Regions from separate parts of the Clostridium facile genome, predicted to be linked through region 1. Evidence: a T-box and tRNA genes for the amino acid it is inferred to sense, from the RefSeq annotation. Region 1 holds a T-box; the other regions hold tRNA genes.
What was found. The T-box of region 1 lies ahead of pheS (phenylalanine--tRNA ligase subunit alpha). A T-box ahead of a tRNA ligase gene usually reads a tRNA of that ligase, here a tRNA-Phe.
Positions count from the first base shown of each region.

Region 2: it has a tRNA-Phe gene. The T-box ahead of pheS (phenylalanine--tRNA ligase subunit alpha) is inferred to sense a tRNA for this amino acid. The anticodon was not compared.
Region 3: it has a tRNA-Phe gene. The T-box ahead of pheS (phenylalanine--tRNA ligase subunit alpha) is inferred to sense a tRNA for this amino acid. The anticodon was not compared.

Region 1 is NZ_JACOQK010000001.1:2,073,500-2,079,438, reverse strand. Features, by position in the region: gene H8Z77_RS08680 (peptidoglycan DD-metalloendopeptidase family protein) at 1-1,518, opposite strand, end outside; gene H8Z77_RS08675 (S-ribosylhomocysteine lyase) at 1,719-2,177, opposite strand; gene H8Z77_RS08670 (DUF6106 family protein) at 2,190-2,765, opposite strand; T-box leader at 2,982-3,210, shown strand; gene pheS (phenylalanine--tRNA ligase subunit alpha) at 3,296-4,315, shown strand; gene pheT (phenylalanine--tRNA ligase subunit beta) at 4,365-5,939, shown strand, end outside.
Region 2 is NZ_JACOQK010000001.1:146,663-152,601, reverse strand. Features, by position in the region: gene asnA (aspartate--ammonia ligase) at 1-168, shown strand, start outside; gene H8Z77_RS00585 (glutamine synthetase III family protein) at 190-2,271, shown strand; gene H8Z77_RS11660 (GIY-YIG nuclease family protein) at 2,559-3,392, opposite strand; tRNA gene H8Z77_RS00575 (tRNA-Gly) at 3,673-3,748, opposite strand; tRNA gene H8Z77_RS00570 (tRNA-Gly) at 3,830-3,905, opposite strand; tRNA gene H8Z77_RS00565 (tRNA-Phe) at 3,938-4,013, opposite strand; tRNA gene H8Z77_RS00560 (tRNA-Asp) at 4,056-4,132, opposite strand; tRNA gene H8Z77_RS00555 (tRNA-Val) at 4,136-4,211, opposite strand; gene sigE (RNA polymerase sporulation sigma factor SigE) at 4,362-5,075, opposite strand; gene H8Z77_RS00545 (sigma-E processing peptidase SpoIIGA) at 5,089-5,939, opposite strand, start outside.
Region 3 is NZ_JACOQK010000001.1:1,175,787-1,181,725, forward strand. Features, by position in the region: gene H8Z77_RS04920 (DUF1266 domain-containing protein) at 1-217, opposite strand, end outside; tRNA gene H8Z77_RS04925 (tRNA-Cys) at 1,672-1,745, opposite strand; tRNA gene H8Z77_RS04930 (tRNA-Gly) at 1,753-1,828, opposite strand; tRNA gene H8Z77_RS04935 (tRNA-Phe) at 1,861-1,936, opposite strand; tRNA gene H8Z77_RS04940 (tRNA-Asp) at 1,979-2,055, opposite strand; tRNA gene H8Z77_RS04945 (tRNA-Val) at 2,059-2,134, opposite strand; gene hslO (Hsp33 family molecular chaperone HslO) at 2,226-3,104, opposite strand; gene H8Z77_RS04955 (class I SAM-dependent DNA methyltransferase) at 3,104-3,853, opposite strand; gene H8Z77_RS04960 (YerC/YecD family TrpR-related protein) at 3,850-4,140, opposite strand; gene lysA (diaminopimelate decarboxylase) at 4,500-5,798, opposite strand; gene yihA (ribosome biogenesis GTP-binding protein YihA/YsxC) at 5,826-5,939, opposite strand, start outside.

The DNA of each region.
Region 1 (5,939 bases):
CGCTAAAATTACAGTACCGGAGGCTGCCGCGTAAATCGGAGTACCGGATGGAGCTGCCCAGTCGATACCATGGTGACCATTTCCGACACCACGGCTTACTTTACCAACACCAGAACTCAGTGGACGTACAAAATTTACACCAGATAAGCTTCCACTACCAGTAGAAGCAGGTAGTACCTTATTATTATCAGAAGTTTTTACTGGTTCTTTTGTCCCCTGCAATTTAATCTCATTTACTGGTGCGGATACTTGCGCTGTATTGGTAACAGTTTTGCTCACTTCTTCTCCGTTTACTACCTGAACCAATGCGGTAACATGGTTAATTCCATTTTGACCTGCCTGCGCAATAGAGGTTTGACCCTGATACATATTCCCATCATCTTGAGTGATGGATTGATATGGTACCTCTTCATCATATTCGACCTGTTTAGTAGCGGTTACACTTAAAAATGGAATGGTCTTAGAGATTTTAACTTGTTGTCCAATTTGGATGGTTTCCTCTGGGATTTCTGGATTTAATGCCTTAATCTCTCCAATGCTGACGGATGTCTTTTGTGCAATGGTAGTGAAAGTATCACCAGGGACAACAGTGTAGGTTTGCTCGCTTTGAACATCAGAATTAACCAGATTTAACAAATCTTCTTCTGGTACAATCGCATCCTGTAAGTATAATCCGGTTTTTAAAACAATCGGGCTTACAAAGGAAGCATCGGTTGTACCGGTTTGTTGCTGATATTCAACCAAAATATTTTCCAGGGTAGTTTCCAAGTTAGCGGAATTTGTGGTTGCACCATAAAACTGGTTATCAATATACAATCCTGTTGCAGTGGAAATATCCGTAGAGGAACAGCTAATCAGTTTGTTTGCTAATTCAGCCGAATTGACTAAATCCTCTTTTTCATGAATTTTTGTCAAAGAAAATTCTGGCTGGATGTCAAATTCAGATTCGTCATTTACATATACCATTTGTTGGGCAATCAGATCTGTCGCCTCATCAAAATCGCTTTCTTTTTCAATATAAGCAACGACTTCTCCATCGTGGGTAACAGCAATTGCATATTCTTGGCTGGTAAAGTGATGCACTACAAAGCCAAATGCTACAATAACAACAACAGGGACAACCACATTCAAAAATTTTCCAAAGGTAACTCGACCGGAATGGACTTGGTGCGCTAGGACTTGTTTTGTCCGCTGGCCTTTTGCGCCAACACCTTCAATTTCTTTCAATTCCTGATGTAAGTTGTGGATACTGCGGAATGGGGAACCAAAACCGTTTGCCACACGTTCCGCAAAACGGCCTGCTCTTTGCCAAAACCCCATAAAAAAGCTTTTGAACCACCTGCCGCATGCAAACACAGGACGCTTGATAAAACGACCAAAATGAACTACAGCAGAACTGGTATAAGTTCCGATATAAGAAAAAATAGATGATAATGTAATTTGTTTTTTAAATTGTTCAACTTCATCTGTTTCAGCCGGCAGTTTCGTTTCTGCCTCATTACAGTTGTGAAGTGCCATAATAAGTTCTCCTCATAATAAATTTGTCGGTTTTCAAAAGAAAGATTTCTAAACCGTAACAACTTATTACAATTCAGTAACAAGCTTACTCCTATTATACAATAAATTAGAAAAAATGCAACTGCAACACAAAGAATGTTTACAAAATATCAGCGTATTCTAGTAGCCTTAACTAGTTTTAATAAATAATTTTGTGCGTATTAACAGTTATATTGCAGTTGTTCTACGGAATAGTTTTCTAATTTTTCTAAAATTTGGATAACGTCCCGTTTGGCGGAAGGCAAATCATGTTCCAGATAATTTCCACATTCCGGTTCTGTTGCCCCTGGGATTTCCCCTTCAAAATCTTTGATAAACTCCATGGATTGACGAACAATTTCGATTGCGGTTTCGTGAGGTAGATTACGGGTAATAAAATAGAACCCAGTACGGCACCCCATTGGCCCTACATAAACCACATGGTCAGCATGTTCTGTGTTGCGTGCATAAGTGGCAAAAAGATGTTCTATTGTATGCATAGATGGATTAGAAAGGTAAACCCCTCCATTGGGTTTTACCATCCGGACATCATAGGTGACAATGTCATCATCTATACGAGAGATATACATACCAATCCCCAGTTTGGTGTGATCAACAGTAAAGCTGGCAATTTTTTTCATAATAGGTTCCTCCTATCTTTCGGTTTGTTCCGTAGATTCTTCTGTCTTTGTATGTTGTTCTACTATTTTTTCAATTTGCTCTGTTTGGTCTTGTTGGTGTAGGCAGTCCAATATTGCTCGGTCCATTGTTTCATCCGGGGAAATGACCAATAAGCTGGGTTTCCCAGTGCTACGGGAACGGAAACAGATATATTTATTGTTCTTATAATCGGGATGTTTTGTAGCATATAAAACCTGTTCGTAGTTGGACTTTTCTAGATTAATTCCATCTTTATTTGTATAAGAAAGAAAATCATGTACTGGACGGACAAACATTCTGTCTTGTTTCCGCTGCGCTGTTAACAGAACAGTAAATCTGCCTTCGTCTAGGGTATAATCATAAACCTGTTTGGTCTTACCTACTACCTTGCAGGCATAGTAAACCACGGCAATTGCTACAATATATCCGATAATTGAGAATATCCCCATTTTAGAGGCAAAAAAGAAAATGCATCCAAAAATAAAAATACAAATAAAAACCAAAAGGGTTTGCTGACGTTTCTCTTTTTTGGTTACTTCCCGTTTTACTGTTTGGTGGATATAGTCCATTTTCATTCCTCCATATAGATATTCTTATAAAAAGGATTTTTTCTGACATTATGGCAGTTTATACAATATTTTAGCATAATTTTTTTATTAGTACAATAGAAATCTCTTGCCTTTACAGGAGAATCTTGTTATAATAAAAAAATAGAATTAATTTTAATAATATTGTTTTCATTAATGGTACCTATCAATGTACTATTAAAATGAGTTTTTGTTTTCACAAACACATAGACCGGGTTTTAGTAAGAATCAGAACCGCATGGCATCAGAGAGGTTTGCCACCGTCTGTAAGCAAACCACATGCCTGATTTCCGAATTTCCCCCGTGAGTGGCTCTGTTGAACTTGAGTAGGCAGTGACGGTTTGCCCCCGTTAAAGGTGTTGAGTGCCTGGCTATTTTGAGCTGGGAATCAGGGTGGTAACACGGAACCAATGGCTTCGTCCCTTATAGGGGCGGAGCCTTTTTTGTTATATGAGTTTGTGGAAACACAATTTTAGGAAAGTAAATCAAAATAAATCGAGGAGGCAAATACGATGAAACAAGCGCTGGAACAGATTAAAGCTACAGCGGAACAAGCACTGCATGCCTGTACAGACCTGAAGGAATTGGATGCCATAAGAGTAAAATTCCTAGGCAAAAAAGGTGAGCTGACTTCTATTTTAAAACAAATGGGAAAACTCTCCCCAGAAGAACGCCCCGTTATTGGACAATTGGCAAACCAGATTCGTGGGGATATTGAGCAGGATATCACAACCCGTATGGCTGAAATCAAACAAGCGGAGATGGAACGCCAGTTAAAAGCAGAAAAAATTGATGTTACCCTGCCAGGACAAAAATTCCAAATGGGGAAAAAGCATCCGTTAACCGCTGTTTTGGATGAAATTAAAGATATCTTTTTAGGAATGGGGTTTGATATTGCAGCAGGTCCAGAGGTAGAAACCGACTACTATAACTTTGAGGCGTTGAACCTGCCAAAAAACCATCCAGCACGGGATACCCAGGACACTTTCTACATTACAGATAATATTCTGTTGAGAACCCAAACATCCCCTGTACAAATTCGTGTGATGGAAAACAAGAAGCCTCCAATTCGTGTGATTGCACCAGGTCGTGTATACCGTGCGGATGCGGTGGATGCAACCCACTCCCCATTATTCCATCAAATTGAAGGCTTGGTTGTGGATAAAAACGTTACCATGGCTGATTTGAAAGGGACTCTGGAGATTTTCGTGAAAAAATTATATGGGGAAGAATCGGTTGTCCGGTTCCGTCCACACCATTTTCCATTTACAGAACCATCCGCTGAACTGGATGTTCAGTGTTTCTCTTGTAAGGGGGAAGGCTGTCGCTTGTGTAAAGGGGAAGGCTGGATTGAAATCCTTGGTTGTGGTATGGTTCACCCAAAAGTATTGCAGAACTGTGGGATTGACCCAGAAGAATACAGCGGATTTGCGTTTGGTATGGGTCTGGAACGTGTGGTAATGCGCCGCTATAATATTGACGACCTGCGTATGTTCTTTGAAAACGATATGCGTTTTTTAACTCAGTTCTAATGGAAACCAATTTAAATCAAAATAATTCCGAAATAGGAGGAAGATCGTAATGAATTTGTCCGTGAAATGGCTTTCTGACTATGTGGATGTAGACGTAACCCCAAGGGAATTCTCCGAAGCGATGACTATGTCCGGCTCCAAAGTAGAAGGCTATGAAATAGAAGGGGAAGAAATCTCCAAAGTTGTAGTAGGAAAAGTATTATCCATTGAAAAACACCCAGATGCGGATAAACTGGTGGTTTGTCAGATGGAAGTTGGCCAGCCAGAACCAATCCAGATTGTAACAGGTGCCACCAATTTAACTGTAGGAGATTTGGTGCCAGTTTGCTTGGATGGTGCAATCCTGCCAGGGGGTAAAAAAATTAAAAAAGGAAAACTCCGTGGCGTATTGAGCCAGGGGATGATGTGTTCTTTAGGGGAATTAAAACTAACCAAGAACGATTTCCCTTATGCCATTGAGGATGGTATTTTTGTATTGCAGGAAGATTGCCAGATTGGCCAGGATATCCGGGAAGCAATTGGATTAAACGACACCTGTGTAGAATTTGAAATTACCTCCAACCGTGCAGACTGTTTGTCCGTTTTAGGTTTGGCAAGGGAAGCAGCAGCAACATTTCAAACACCATTGCATTGGAACAAACCAGAAGTAAAATCCTGTGGTGGTGATATTAATGATGAATTGAATGTAACAGTGGAAAATACCGACCTCTGTACCAGATATATGGCCAAAATGGTGAAAAACGTAAAAATTGGGCCATCTCCACGTTGGATGAGGGAACGTTTACGTGCAAGTGGCGTGCGTCCTATCAATAACTTGGTGGATATTACCAACTATGTGATGCTGGAATATGGTCAACCAATGCATGCGTTTGACCTACGGTTTGTAGAAGACCATTCCATCCACATCCGCACCGCAAGAGAAGGGGAGGTCATCACGACACTGGAAGGAGCAGAACACAGATTAACTCCTGAAATGCTGGTCATCTGCGATAGCAAAAAACCAATTGGCGTTGCAGGCGTTATGGGAGGGGAATACAGTGGTATTATGGACGACACCACAACTGTTGTATTTGAATCCGCTATGTTTGATGGGGCTTCTGTTCGAACTACAGCCAAAGCATTAGGAATCCGTACAGAATCTTCCGCCCGGTTTGAAAAAGGTTTGGATGCCCGCAATTGTGAGGATGCTATCATGCGTGCATGCGAATTGGTAAATATTCTGGGCTGCGGAGAAGTTGTAGATGGAACCATTGACAAAACTTACTTTGACCCAACTCCAAAAACAGTTACTTTTGAGCCAGAGTGGACCAACCAGTTCCTGGGAATTCAATTGACCAGGGAAGAAATGGTGAAAATTTTAGAAAGCCTTTCCTTTAAAGTGGATGGAGACCAAATTGAGGTACCAGCTTTCCGAATTGATATTGAACACAAAGCGGATATTGCGGAGGAAATTGCTCGGATTTACGGTTATAACAATATTCCAACTACAGTTATCCGTGGAGTTGCGGAAGCAAGCCTGACTCCTGAACAGCAGTTTGAAAAGAAAACAGGGGAGATTCTCCGCGCTTTGGGATGCAATGAAATTGCAACCTATTCGTTTATCAGCCCCAAATATTACGATAAA
Region 2 (5,939 bases), 1.9 Mb from region 1:
CAAATGTTACTAAACGGCGAACTTCCTCTTACCATGGGTGGCGGTATCGGACAATCCCGCTTATGTATGGTATTATTGGAAAAAGCCCATATTGGTGAAGTACAGGCTTCTGTTTGGCCAGAAAGTATGATTTCAGTTTGTGACAGCCATGGAATTCACCTGCTGTAATGGAAAATGGAGGATTACACTATGAAAAGTTTCGCACAAAAGTTTGGATGTAAGGTGTTCGACCAACGTGTGATGAAAGAACGCCTGCCAAAAGAAACCTATAAAAGCTTAAAAGCGTCCATGGATCACGGACGTTCCCTTGATCCAGAAATCGCAAGTATTGTGGCGTCTGCCATGAAAGATTGGGCAGTGGAAAATGGGGCAACCCATTTTACCCATTGGTTCCAGCCAATGACTGGGATTACTGCCGGTAAGCATGATAGCTTTTTATCTCCTCAAGGAGATGGTTCAATTATTTTAGAGTTTTCCGGAAAAGAACTGATTAAAGGAGAACCTGACGCTTCCTCCTTTCCAAACGGAGGGTTAAGGAATACCTTTGAAGCAAGAGGATATACCATTTGGGATTGCAGTTCCCCTGCTTTTATCAAAGAAGGTACTTTATATATTCCAACCGCGTTCTGTTCTTATACTGGAGAGGCATTGGATACCAAAACCCCATTGCTTCGTTCCATGGAAGTAGTAAATACCCAAGCATTGCGTGTTTTAAAACTTTTTGGCAACCATACTTCTACCCGTGTTATCCCAACCGTAGGGGCAGAACAGGAATATTTTTTAGTTGACCGAAAAAATTATGAAGATCGTTTGGATTTAAAAATCTGTGGACGCACCTTGTTTGGTGCAAAACCGCCAAAAGGCCAAGAGATGGATGACCACTACTGTGGCCGTATCCGTTTACGGATTGCGGATTATATGCGCCAGTTGGATGACCAGCTTTGGCAATATGGGATTAACTCCAAAACAAAACACAATGAAGTAGCGCCGGCACAACATGAAATGGCGCCTGTATTTGATTCTGCCAATGTGGCAACCGACCATAACCAGTTAACCATGGAATTAATGCGTTCTGTCGCAAAACAGAACGGTCTAGCATGCTTGCTGCATGAAAAACCGTTTGAACACATCAATGGCTCTGGTAAACACAACAACTGGTCTTTATCCACCGATGATGGCATCAACTTGTTGGATCCAGGAAAAACCCCATATGAAAACATGCAGTTTTTGATTTTTCTGTGTGCTGTTATCCGTTCGATTGATAAATATCCAGAATTGCTCCGTTTAACCGCTGCCTCTCCTGGAAACGACCACCGTTTGGGGGCAAACGAAGCTCCACCAGCAATTATATCCATATTTTTAGGAGAACATTTAACCGCAACATTACAGCATATTGCGGATGGTGTAGCAGAAGAAAAATCTTCTAATGGAGTACTCAACACAAAAGTAACCATCCTGCCAAACTTGCCAAAAGATGATAGTGACCGGAACAGAACTTCCCCATTTGCGTTTACTGGAAACAAATTTGAATTCCGTATGGTTGGTTCCTCTGCCTCTATTGCTTCTTCTAACTGGGTATTGAATACCATTATGGCAGAATCCTTGGAAACCTTTGCCGATATTTTGGAAAGCACCGATGATTTTGACCGTGATGTCCGCCTGATTGTGCATGAAACTATGTACCACCATGGCAAAGTAATCTTTAACGGGAACGGTTATTCTGAGAAATGGGTGGAAGAAGCAGAACGCCGTGGCTTACCAAACATTTCAAATTCTGTAGATGCAGCAAAGGCGTTTATCATGGATAAAAGTATCGAACTGTTCCAACGTTATGGTATTTTTACTCCAAAGGAATGTGAATCCCGTTATGAAATCATGCTGGAAAACTATATCAAAACAATCAGCATCGAAGCAAATACCATGTTAGAGATGACAAAACGTCAGATTCTTCCTGCCGCTATAAAATATGTCGGTGATATTTCCGCTTCTTATAATGAAGTGACCAGCAGTGGCGTAGAGAATAAAGCAATGTTAAAACTGGTTAACCAATTATCCTCTATGATTGACTGTGTCCATGATATTATGGAAATCCTGGAACAAGAAGTAAACGCTGCTCATACAAACGATTTATGGCAGACAGCAGTAAACTATCGTGATAAGGTCATTCCACAAATGGAGAGCTTGCGGAATTGTGTTGATGCAATGGAAACGATTACTTCTTCTGAATACTGGCCAATGCCAACCTATACCGATTTATTGTATCGAGTATAACAAAATGTAAAATGCAGCAAAAAGAAAAGCTGATTCTTATCTAAGAATCAGCTTTTTTTCAATGGTATCTAATCTCCCTGTTTTATCAAGGGAAGAAAAAGAGTCGTGCAACAATCATAACAGCGAGCTTTATAGGAACTAAAAAAGTAAAAGGTTATATAAATAAAATAGTACTATTTTAAACCCGTTTACAGGTGACAGTGCATAATATAATTCAATCCCCATAGGAATTAAGCCGATAATATCCTCTTTTAGGGGCTGTGTATCAACCAAGCGGTCTTGAGCATTTAAAGTATTTCTTTTAGTGTTTTTCCATCCTCTGTTTTCCAATACAATTTTCCATTAGAGGCACGTCCTAAAACAACCGCAGAGGCAGCGGATGGGGCATTAAACTCATAATCCTGCTCAAAAACACCATTGATAATAATCCCATCAGCTATCAATTGATTCCTCAGATTATAATAACTTTTCGCCCCTGTTGGAAAGGATGGAGCCATACGGTCGGAAATTGTGGACCCTTTTAATACAGTAAATCCACCAATACTAATAAAACCTTTTGCCGAGGCATCTGAGCTTTTACAATATAAATATGTAGTTGTACTAGTGGCTTGCGGTACTGGTGTTAATACTTTATATCCCAATGCGTTCAGCAAAATCTTTATGTTATCCATAAATTCTTCCATTGATGCGCGTTGAGATTCCTTAATGGTTGTATTATAAGTTGCCTTTGTAAGTATTTTATAGCGATTGCATTTTTTCGCAATGTGAAACAATTGATCCTCTAAATAACGCCCTAATGCTTTGTTTAAATCCCTACCGAGGAATGCAACAGCTGTATTCCAATAATATTTTTCTTTTCCCGCCTTAAAATCACTCAAATGCTGTTTTAATCTTATTAAAACATTTTCAGCTTCCCCAATATAAACAGAATCTGTCCCATCATCTTCTTGGCAGAACAAAAAATATACCCCTACTCCTTGAATATCCTCCCGTTCACATTCTGCTACTTCAGTTCTTGGGATTTTAATTGCTTTTCCATTCCAGTTGGACAATTCCGCTGTTGTTAAACTATCCGCTGTTCCATTGACAAGGAATAATTCTATTGTCTTTCCATAAGCCACAATATACTCCCCCAGTGCATTCATTCTATTCTACAAATATTATAACAGATATTCCAATAAAATCATAGAGAAGGAAATTTATCTTTATCAGATTGAACTTCCTATAGAATTACAACATCTGTAAAATATTTATCTATACTTTTCTTTACATAGATAAATTTTAATAGCAGATATTTTATGATCAATCATCTTAAAAATTGGTATCTTATCATATCCTTCTATAAAAGTTTCCTAATGAAAAAGCCTTACCCTTTATTTAAAAAGGATAAGGCAAACCATTTGGAGCGGGTTACGAGGCTCGAACTCGCTACCTCCACCTTGGCAAGGTGGCGCTCTACCAGATGAGCTAAACCCGCAAATGCTATCTTATACTACATGAAAATCGATCATAACAAATAAAAAATCCAAAGTTAAACCTTTTAACTTCGGATAAAAAATGGAGCGGGTTACGAGGCTCGAACTCGCTACCTCCACCTTGGCAAGGTGGCGCTCTACCAGATGAGCTAAACCCGCATGTTTGCCTTCTCTTTTCAGAAAAGGTCTTTTGGTGCCTCCGGACGGAATCGAACCATCGACACGAGGATTTTCAGTCCTCTGCTCTACCGACTGAGCTACAGAGGCATTTCAGTCGCCCTTGTAATCAATCTCTTTCAGACAACTGGTTGGCGACCCGTATCAGACTCGAACTGACGACCTCTTGCGTGACAGGCAAGCGTTCTAACCAACTGAACTAACGGGCCGTATGGTGGGAACAATAGGGCTCGAACCTATGACCCTCTGCTTGTAAGGCAGATGCTCTCCCAGCTGAGCTATGCTCCCATTTATCCGCCGTCCGGGGTGTTCCCTCAAGCGACGAATATTATTATACCAGACCACTTTTTATTTGTCAACACTTTTTTTCATTTTATTTTTATTTTTTTCGATTTTTTTAAACAGCAATTTTTCATCCAAAACGACAAAGCAATTTTATTAGATATTAACCCGTTCTATCTCTTTTTTCAACCTTGTGATAATCTTTTTCTCCAGCCTGGAAATATAGGATTGGGAAATTCCAATTTTATCTGCCACTTCCTTTTGGGTATATTCGTTTCCATCCACCATGCCAAACCTCAGCTGCATAATTTCCCGTTCCCTATCTCCTAACTTATTAATACAATCTACTACTAAATCCCGCTCTACCCGTTCTTCAATTCCTTTATTCACACAATCATTTTCTGTCCCCAACACATCGGACAACAACAGTTCGTTTCCATCCCAATCAATTTTTAATGGCTCGTCAATCGAAACTTCATTTTTTAAAGGATTGGTTTTCCTTAAATACATCAAAATTTCATTTTCAATGCAGCGAGAAGCATAGGTAGCTAGCTTAATATTTTTTTCAGGGGAAAATGTGTTCACCGCTTTGATTAACCCAATGGTCCCAATCGAAATTAAATCCTCAATGCCAATTCCAGTGGATTCAAATTTTTTTGCGATATAAACAACCAGCCTTAAATTATGTACAATCAACTGTTCCCTTGCCCAAGGGTCATTTTCCGATAATTTTCGAAACACAATCTGTTCCTGTTCCTTATCTAAAGGGGGCGGTAAGGTATCCGCACCATTGATGTAATGGACAGGATCCACTAGCCCTAAATATCGTAATAATTGATTCCGTTTTTTCCATAGCCATTTTAAAAACATAACCTTTCACTCCTTAATTGAATTTTGCTGGGAGGACTGCTTGAAACTCTCCATGGGAAAGATGATTCACAGTAATCCCTATCATAAAACCGCTCACCGGTTTTTCTTCTAAATAAAACTGGTCGGGGGCAAACCCTACAATAAAGCTTTCTCCTCCTACTGTCTGGAATGGAATCAGATGGAATTTTACCGCCTGCAAAAGCTCAGTGGATTGTATGTATTGACCAGATTCCAAAACCTGCTGAATGGAAGCGGGTAATAAATTTTTAACTGCCTGATATTCACAGATTACGACAGGATGTCCTGTAAATGGGTCGATTAACCGATTTCCTGTATCATAAAAAGCAGATAAATTGGCTTCTTTTTGATTCCATATAATTTTAATTTGGTATAACTCCTTGGCATGTACCCGTTTGTTCCATAAAAAACAGATTACACGTACTACAATATAAGCGACAATTGTTCCAATGACCAATGCTAATGCGGAAATGTGAAAATACGCCACACCGTTGTTCCAATACATCCCTACAGGACAGACAAATATCCAGAGTGCCATCATTACACCAGCATACAAAAAATTAACTCCAAAAAAGCCTAAGACTGTTTTAATAAAAATTCCCCTTTGTTGGTAACCAAAACAGAGCCATACCAATAATACACCAAGAATCCCTTTGATGAGGAATGTTAGCAACAATCCTGGATCGGGCAGAAAAATCATCAAGGAAAACAGGCTGCCAATCACAGCCGCCAAAATCATCCTCCAACGTTTCACCTTGCTGTGGAAAAATAATTTTACGGATAACAGTAAAAAGTAATTCACAAATAAGTTTACCGCTAAAAGTACGTCTAAATATATCACCTGCA
Region 3 (5,939 bases), 900 kb from region 1:
CGATTTCTGGCTCTGGTTCTTCAGAAGCTGGTTCTGTTTGTGATGCTGGTTCAACAGGGGGCGTTTCTTTTGTTTCATCAGGAGCAGCAGGCTCTAACTGCTGTTCTGCTACAGTATCTGTTTCTTCTTCTGGAACTTTTGGCTGTAGTTGGTCTTGTTGTGTTACCTCAACTGAATTTTCTGCTTGTTTTGATTTTGAGCGTCTTTTGAAAAACATATGATTATCTCCTTGTAAACGTGATAAATTTATTATAACATATGTCGAACAAAAAGTCACTTATAATCGTAATATCTGTGCGTTTTGACAAATGTCAACTCCTGATTTTGCATTAAATGTACAGAATCTTCTTCTTCTTTTTGCTTTTGATAAAATATTATTCATATTTATCTTCTCTTTAATAAAATGAAAATAGTAAAAATCCCGATTAGAACTGGTATTCCATAAATAAAGAAAGTAGGAATCAGATAAACCCATAATGGAGCCGAGCTGATATATTCATGATACCACATACACTTTGACGTTATGTATATAGCCATTGCAATGATCCATAAAATTAGTATACAGCCTATTATCATAACCAAAATTTTTTTATTTTTCATAAATAGTATCTCTCTAAACCCTTTTTTATCGAAAGCCAATCAATATAAAACAAATATAACAGGGCTAAAACTGTGTTTCGTGTTCATTATTTTATATTGATATTTCTATCATAGCATGGTTTTTCAATTAAAAACTAGTATCAAAATAATTACGGCACCATAAAAGGATCATAAATAATCACTGACAAAATATTATTTTTCTATCATCCACATAATAAAGTGATCAAAACTACCAGTCATATGCTGCTTCTAGAAGGGAGGTTATATAATTAAATTTTATTATCACATACCCTGCTATCTGGTAAATAGGTAAACAACCTTGTGGTAGCAAATAATATTTTTTATTACACAAATACTTTCCTTTGAAGAGGAACCCTTTTTTCAATCCATCCCCTGGTAGATTTATTGTGCTAAAACAAGCAATCAAAACCACTAGTACGCTAGTGATTTGCTCAGTCCTCAGAGGAGTATGATCATTGTATCGCTTGCTCCACTGCTGGTAAACCAGCCCTCTTTAATGTTTTTATTTGTCTACTTTATCATAGGACAAATACACTAAGCTAGTGGATTAATTTAACCCTATAAGGGTCTATTGGAAAATGTCTCCAAATAGACTGAACTTTATTCCTTTTGCGTCACTTACCCCACGTCCCGTAAATAGAAAATCACTGCGTTAACGGCAACCTTTTATTATCACAAGATTATTGTTAACGGCTCACTTTGCCCGATGTCTGTAGCTAAAAATTTTTTATAGGATACCTCTAGAACCGGTGATTTTTCCTAAATCAAAATCACCAGTTGAACTGGTGGTATGCACTAACCCTAGAAGGGCATTTTACTGGCGGGCATCTAAAGACGCACTGAACATTCTTTCACTGCCCCGCCGCCCGTAAACGGGCACTTATGCTTCTTTCCGAGCTTGATAAACTTGCTAGATTGCTTGTTAGTAGCTCGCTTCGCTCAATACTTGAAGCTAAAGCTTTTTTACGAGGCACCTCCACCGGCATAGCCGGTGGTTTCCCTAATCAACAAAAGAAAACCCTGAATCTAAATTAGATTCAGGGTTTTCTATGGAGGCGCCACCCAGATTTGAACTGGGGATGAAGGTGTTGCAGACCTCTGCCTTACCACTTGGCTATGGCGCCATTTTATTGGAGCGGGTTACGAGGCTCGAACTCGCTACCTCCACCTTGGCAAGGTGGCGCTCTACCAGATGAGCTAAACCCGCATGTTTGCCTTCTCTTTTCAGAAAAGGTCTTTTGGTGCCTCCGGACGGAATCGAACCATCGACACGAGGATTTTCAGTCCTCTGCTCTACCGACTGAGCTACAGAGGCATTTCAGTCGCCCTTGTAATCAATCTCTTTCAGACAACTGGTTGGCGACCCGTATCAGACTCGAACTGACGACCTCTTGCGTGACAGGCAAGCGTTCTAACCAACTGAACTAACGGGCCGTATGGTGGGAACAATAGGGCTCGAACCTATGACCCTCTGCTTGTAAGGCAGATGCTCTCCCAGCTGAGCTATGCTCCCATTTATCCGCCGTCCGGGGTGTTCCCTCAAGCGACGAATATTATTATACCAGACCACTTTTTATTTGTCAACACTTTTTTTCATTTTATTTTTATTTTTTTTGAGATAATAATCCTCGCAGTTCATCTTTACTAAAATGGTAGGCTTTGTTGCAAAAATGACAGGTTACTTCTGTTTCATCCGGTCCATCAATCATATCCTGTAATTCTTCTTTTCCCAGGCTGATTAATGCTCTGGAAACCCGTTCCCTGCTACAATCACATTTATATGCAACATTGGTCTCGTCCAATACATTTGGTTCTAATCCTTGCAGTACACGCATACAAACATCCTTCGGTGTTAAGCCAGAATCAAATAATTCTGAAATAGGGGGCAATTCTTTGATATTTTTTTCAATTATATCAATACAGGATTCATCCGCAAAAGGCAATAGCTGAATAAGAAAACCCCCAGCGGATTTGACAGTTAAATCCGGATTTACCAAAACACCTAAAGCGCACACCGTTGGAATCTGCTCACTAATAGCGTAATAGCTAGTAATATCCTCCGCTATCTCCCCGGATACAAGGGGTACCTGTCCAGAATAAGGTTCTTTTAAGCCAATATCCTTAATTACACTTAAAAAACCATCCGTCCCTACAGCACCAGCAACATCCAATTTTCCTTTGCTGTTTAACGGGATTTCCACAACAGGGTTTTGCACATAAGCTTTTACATTGCCATGGCTATTTGCCACAGCGATTAAGCTCCCTGCTGGGCCGTCTGCTTTGATACGCAATGTAATACTATCCTGTTCGTTTTTTAACATATATCCCATAAGGGAAGCTCCTGTTGCCAGTCTGCCCAACGCAGCGGTAACAACTGCGGAAGTCTTGTGGATTTTTTCAATCTCTCCCACAATCTCTGTCGAGTTCAACGCAATTGCCACAGCGGAACCATCCGCTGTAATTGCCCTTACCAAATTAGACATTATTTTTGATTCTCCTTTGTTGTAACATAAATCAACCGCTGACTTGTTTCCATAGGCGGTTGTAAACTATCTTCATGATAGATTGCTTCTATTTTCAATCCTGCTTTTTTCAGCACCTGTTCCAGCTCCTGCTGGGTGTAGGCGCGTTCCTGAAAGCTTTCACTGGTACGGAAATAGCGGTCCCCTTCTTTTTCGAACAAATCCAGATCAATTTGGATGGTATTTTGGGGTAGTAAAGTGTTTTTCCATACCAAATAGACATCATCATAATCATACACAAAATTTTGGTTTCCCAACACCTGCTGGTGTTTATAAACGGTGTTTACATCAAAGACGAATACCCCATCTGGATGCAGAAACAACGACACTTTATCCACTGCCTTTTGCAATTCATCCAGCTCTGTGATGTGGTTTAAGCTATCCAATGCGCACACAGCCGCATCCACCGTCCCGTACAGGTCCAAATCCTGCATGGACTGGCAAAGATAGATGATATCCAAACCGCTTTCCATCCGTTTTTCCATGGCAACCGCCAGCATATCCTCCGAACAATCCGCGCCAATCACGTCATACCCTAGTTTAGCGAATTCCTCGGACAAAGAGCCCGTCCCACAGGCCAAATCCAGCAGGATTCCCCGTTGATGGGTGACCGACTGGATAATGCCATCAAAATACGCCGCGCGTTTTTGGTAGGAAATATCATCTGTCAGTTCATCGTATACATAGGCAAATCCTTGGTATCCACTCATTGTTCTTTTGCCCTGTCAATCGCCATGCGGTAACCGTTTGTTCCATAGCTCAAACAACGGTTTACCCTACTGATGGTTGCTGTGCTGGCGCCTGTCATTTTTACAATATCATTATATACCCTGTCTTCTGTCAGCATTTTTGCCACGTGCATCCTTTGGGACATGGCTTTTAATTCTGCTACTGTGCATAAATCCTCAAAGAACTGGTAACATTCCTCCACGGATTTTAGGGTTAAAATACATTGGAATAAATAATCCATATATTGGTCTTCTAATTTATTATTCATGGCTACCACCTTACAAAACAAAATCTTGTAAATATTTTAGCACATTAAACTGTAAAAGTAAAGGGCTGATAGCAGGATTCATAAAATTTTCATTGTATTCTTAAAACGACGTGGCCTTTTGAAAAACCAGTTGGCCATTCTTCTTTTAAATAACTTATCTAGATTGTAACCCACTTATGATTTCGTTTTAATGGCTATGCTTTTTATTACAGATATTGATTGTGTAGTAAAATAACGAAACGATTTCGGATTCATATTGGATAACGACTGATCCATTTTAGGTTCCTCCCAAACAGTTCAAAATATATAACCGGAACGATAAACGCCCTTTGAAACAATTCAAAGGGCGAATGTGTTTATTAGATATCATTGCGGATTAAATCATCCAATGTTTCCCGTTTTACAATAACGCGGCTTTCTCCCTGGGAAACCGCTACAATAGCGGGTTTCATGTTACGGTTGTAGTTAGAAGACATAGAATAATTGTATGCGCCTGTCGCCAGCACAGCTAAAATATCACCGGATTCCGCATGCTGCAATGGGACGTTTTCCCCTAACAGGTCACCACTTTCACAACATTCCCCAGCAATGGTCACCACGTCATCTTTTGGCTGATCCGCTTTGTTTGCCAGAACCGCATCGTATTTGGACTGGTACAGCGCATAACGTGGGTTATCACACATCCCACCATCTACAGAAACATAATTCCTGATATTTGGGATTTCCTTTCTGGTGCCCACAGTATATACAGTGATGCCAGCAGGCCCTACAATGGAACGGCCTGGCTCAATCAGGATAAATGGCACAGGAAGCCCGTATTCAGCAGCTTTTTGTTTTACTACATCGGAAATCTGTTTCATATAGTCCGCATAAGGTACAGGGGCGTCTTCCTCTGTGTATTTGATTCCAAAACCGCCGCCCAAATTCAGCTCTGTCAGCACCACACCGGTTTTTTCATGGACATCTTTCATGTATCCCAACATCACTTCAGCAGCCAGTTTAAATGGGTCAATATCAAAAATTTGGGAACCAATGTGGCAATGTGCCCCTACCAGGTTGATATGTTCCATTTTTGCGGCTTCCACAGCGGCTTCCAATGCTTCCCCGGTTTCAATGGCAAAACCAAATTTAGAATCAATCTGTCCAGTCCTGATAAAACTATGGGTATGGGCATCAACACCTGGTTTTACACGGAGCAGGATGGTTGGCTTTTTGCCAGCTTCCCCAGCCAGGCGGTTCAATTTTTTTAACTCCGTCAGGTTGTCCACCACAATGCGGCCTACCCCATGTTCCAATGCGAAAGAAAGGGCCTCTTCTGTTTTGTTGTTTCCATGGAACACCATATCTCTAGCTGGAAACCCAGCACTGAGAGAAGTATAAATTTCACCAATGGAAACCGTATCCACACCACAGCCTTCGCTCTTCATAATCCGATATATTTCTTTACAGGAAAGCGCTTTGCTCGCATAGCAGACCAGACCTTTTCCGTCATAGTATTCTTCGATTGATTGCTTATATTGGCGGCAGTGGTCACGCACCATATCCTCATCGATTAAATATAGTGGGGTGCCGTATTGAACAGCAAGGTCTACCGTATCCAACCCGCCAAAAGTGAGATGTCCTTTTTCATTAACCGCTAAATTGTTTGATACAAACATGTTATCACCCTTTCCTGTTTTAGGACGTTATATATCCTCATCCTCTATGGTACAAACATCGTCCAGAAGTTCCCGCAACTCCTCAATCCCTTCCCCTGTTTCCGCGGAACAAGGCAGTATGGTAATCTGGTCAGCATATGG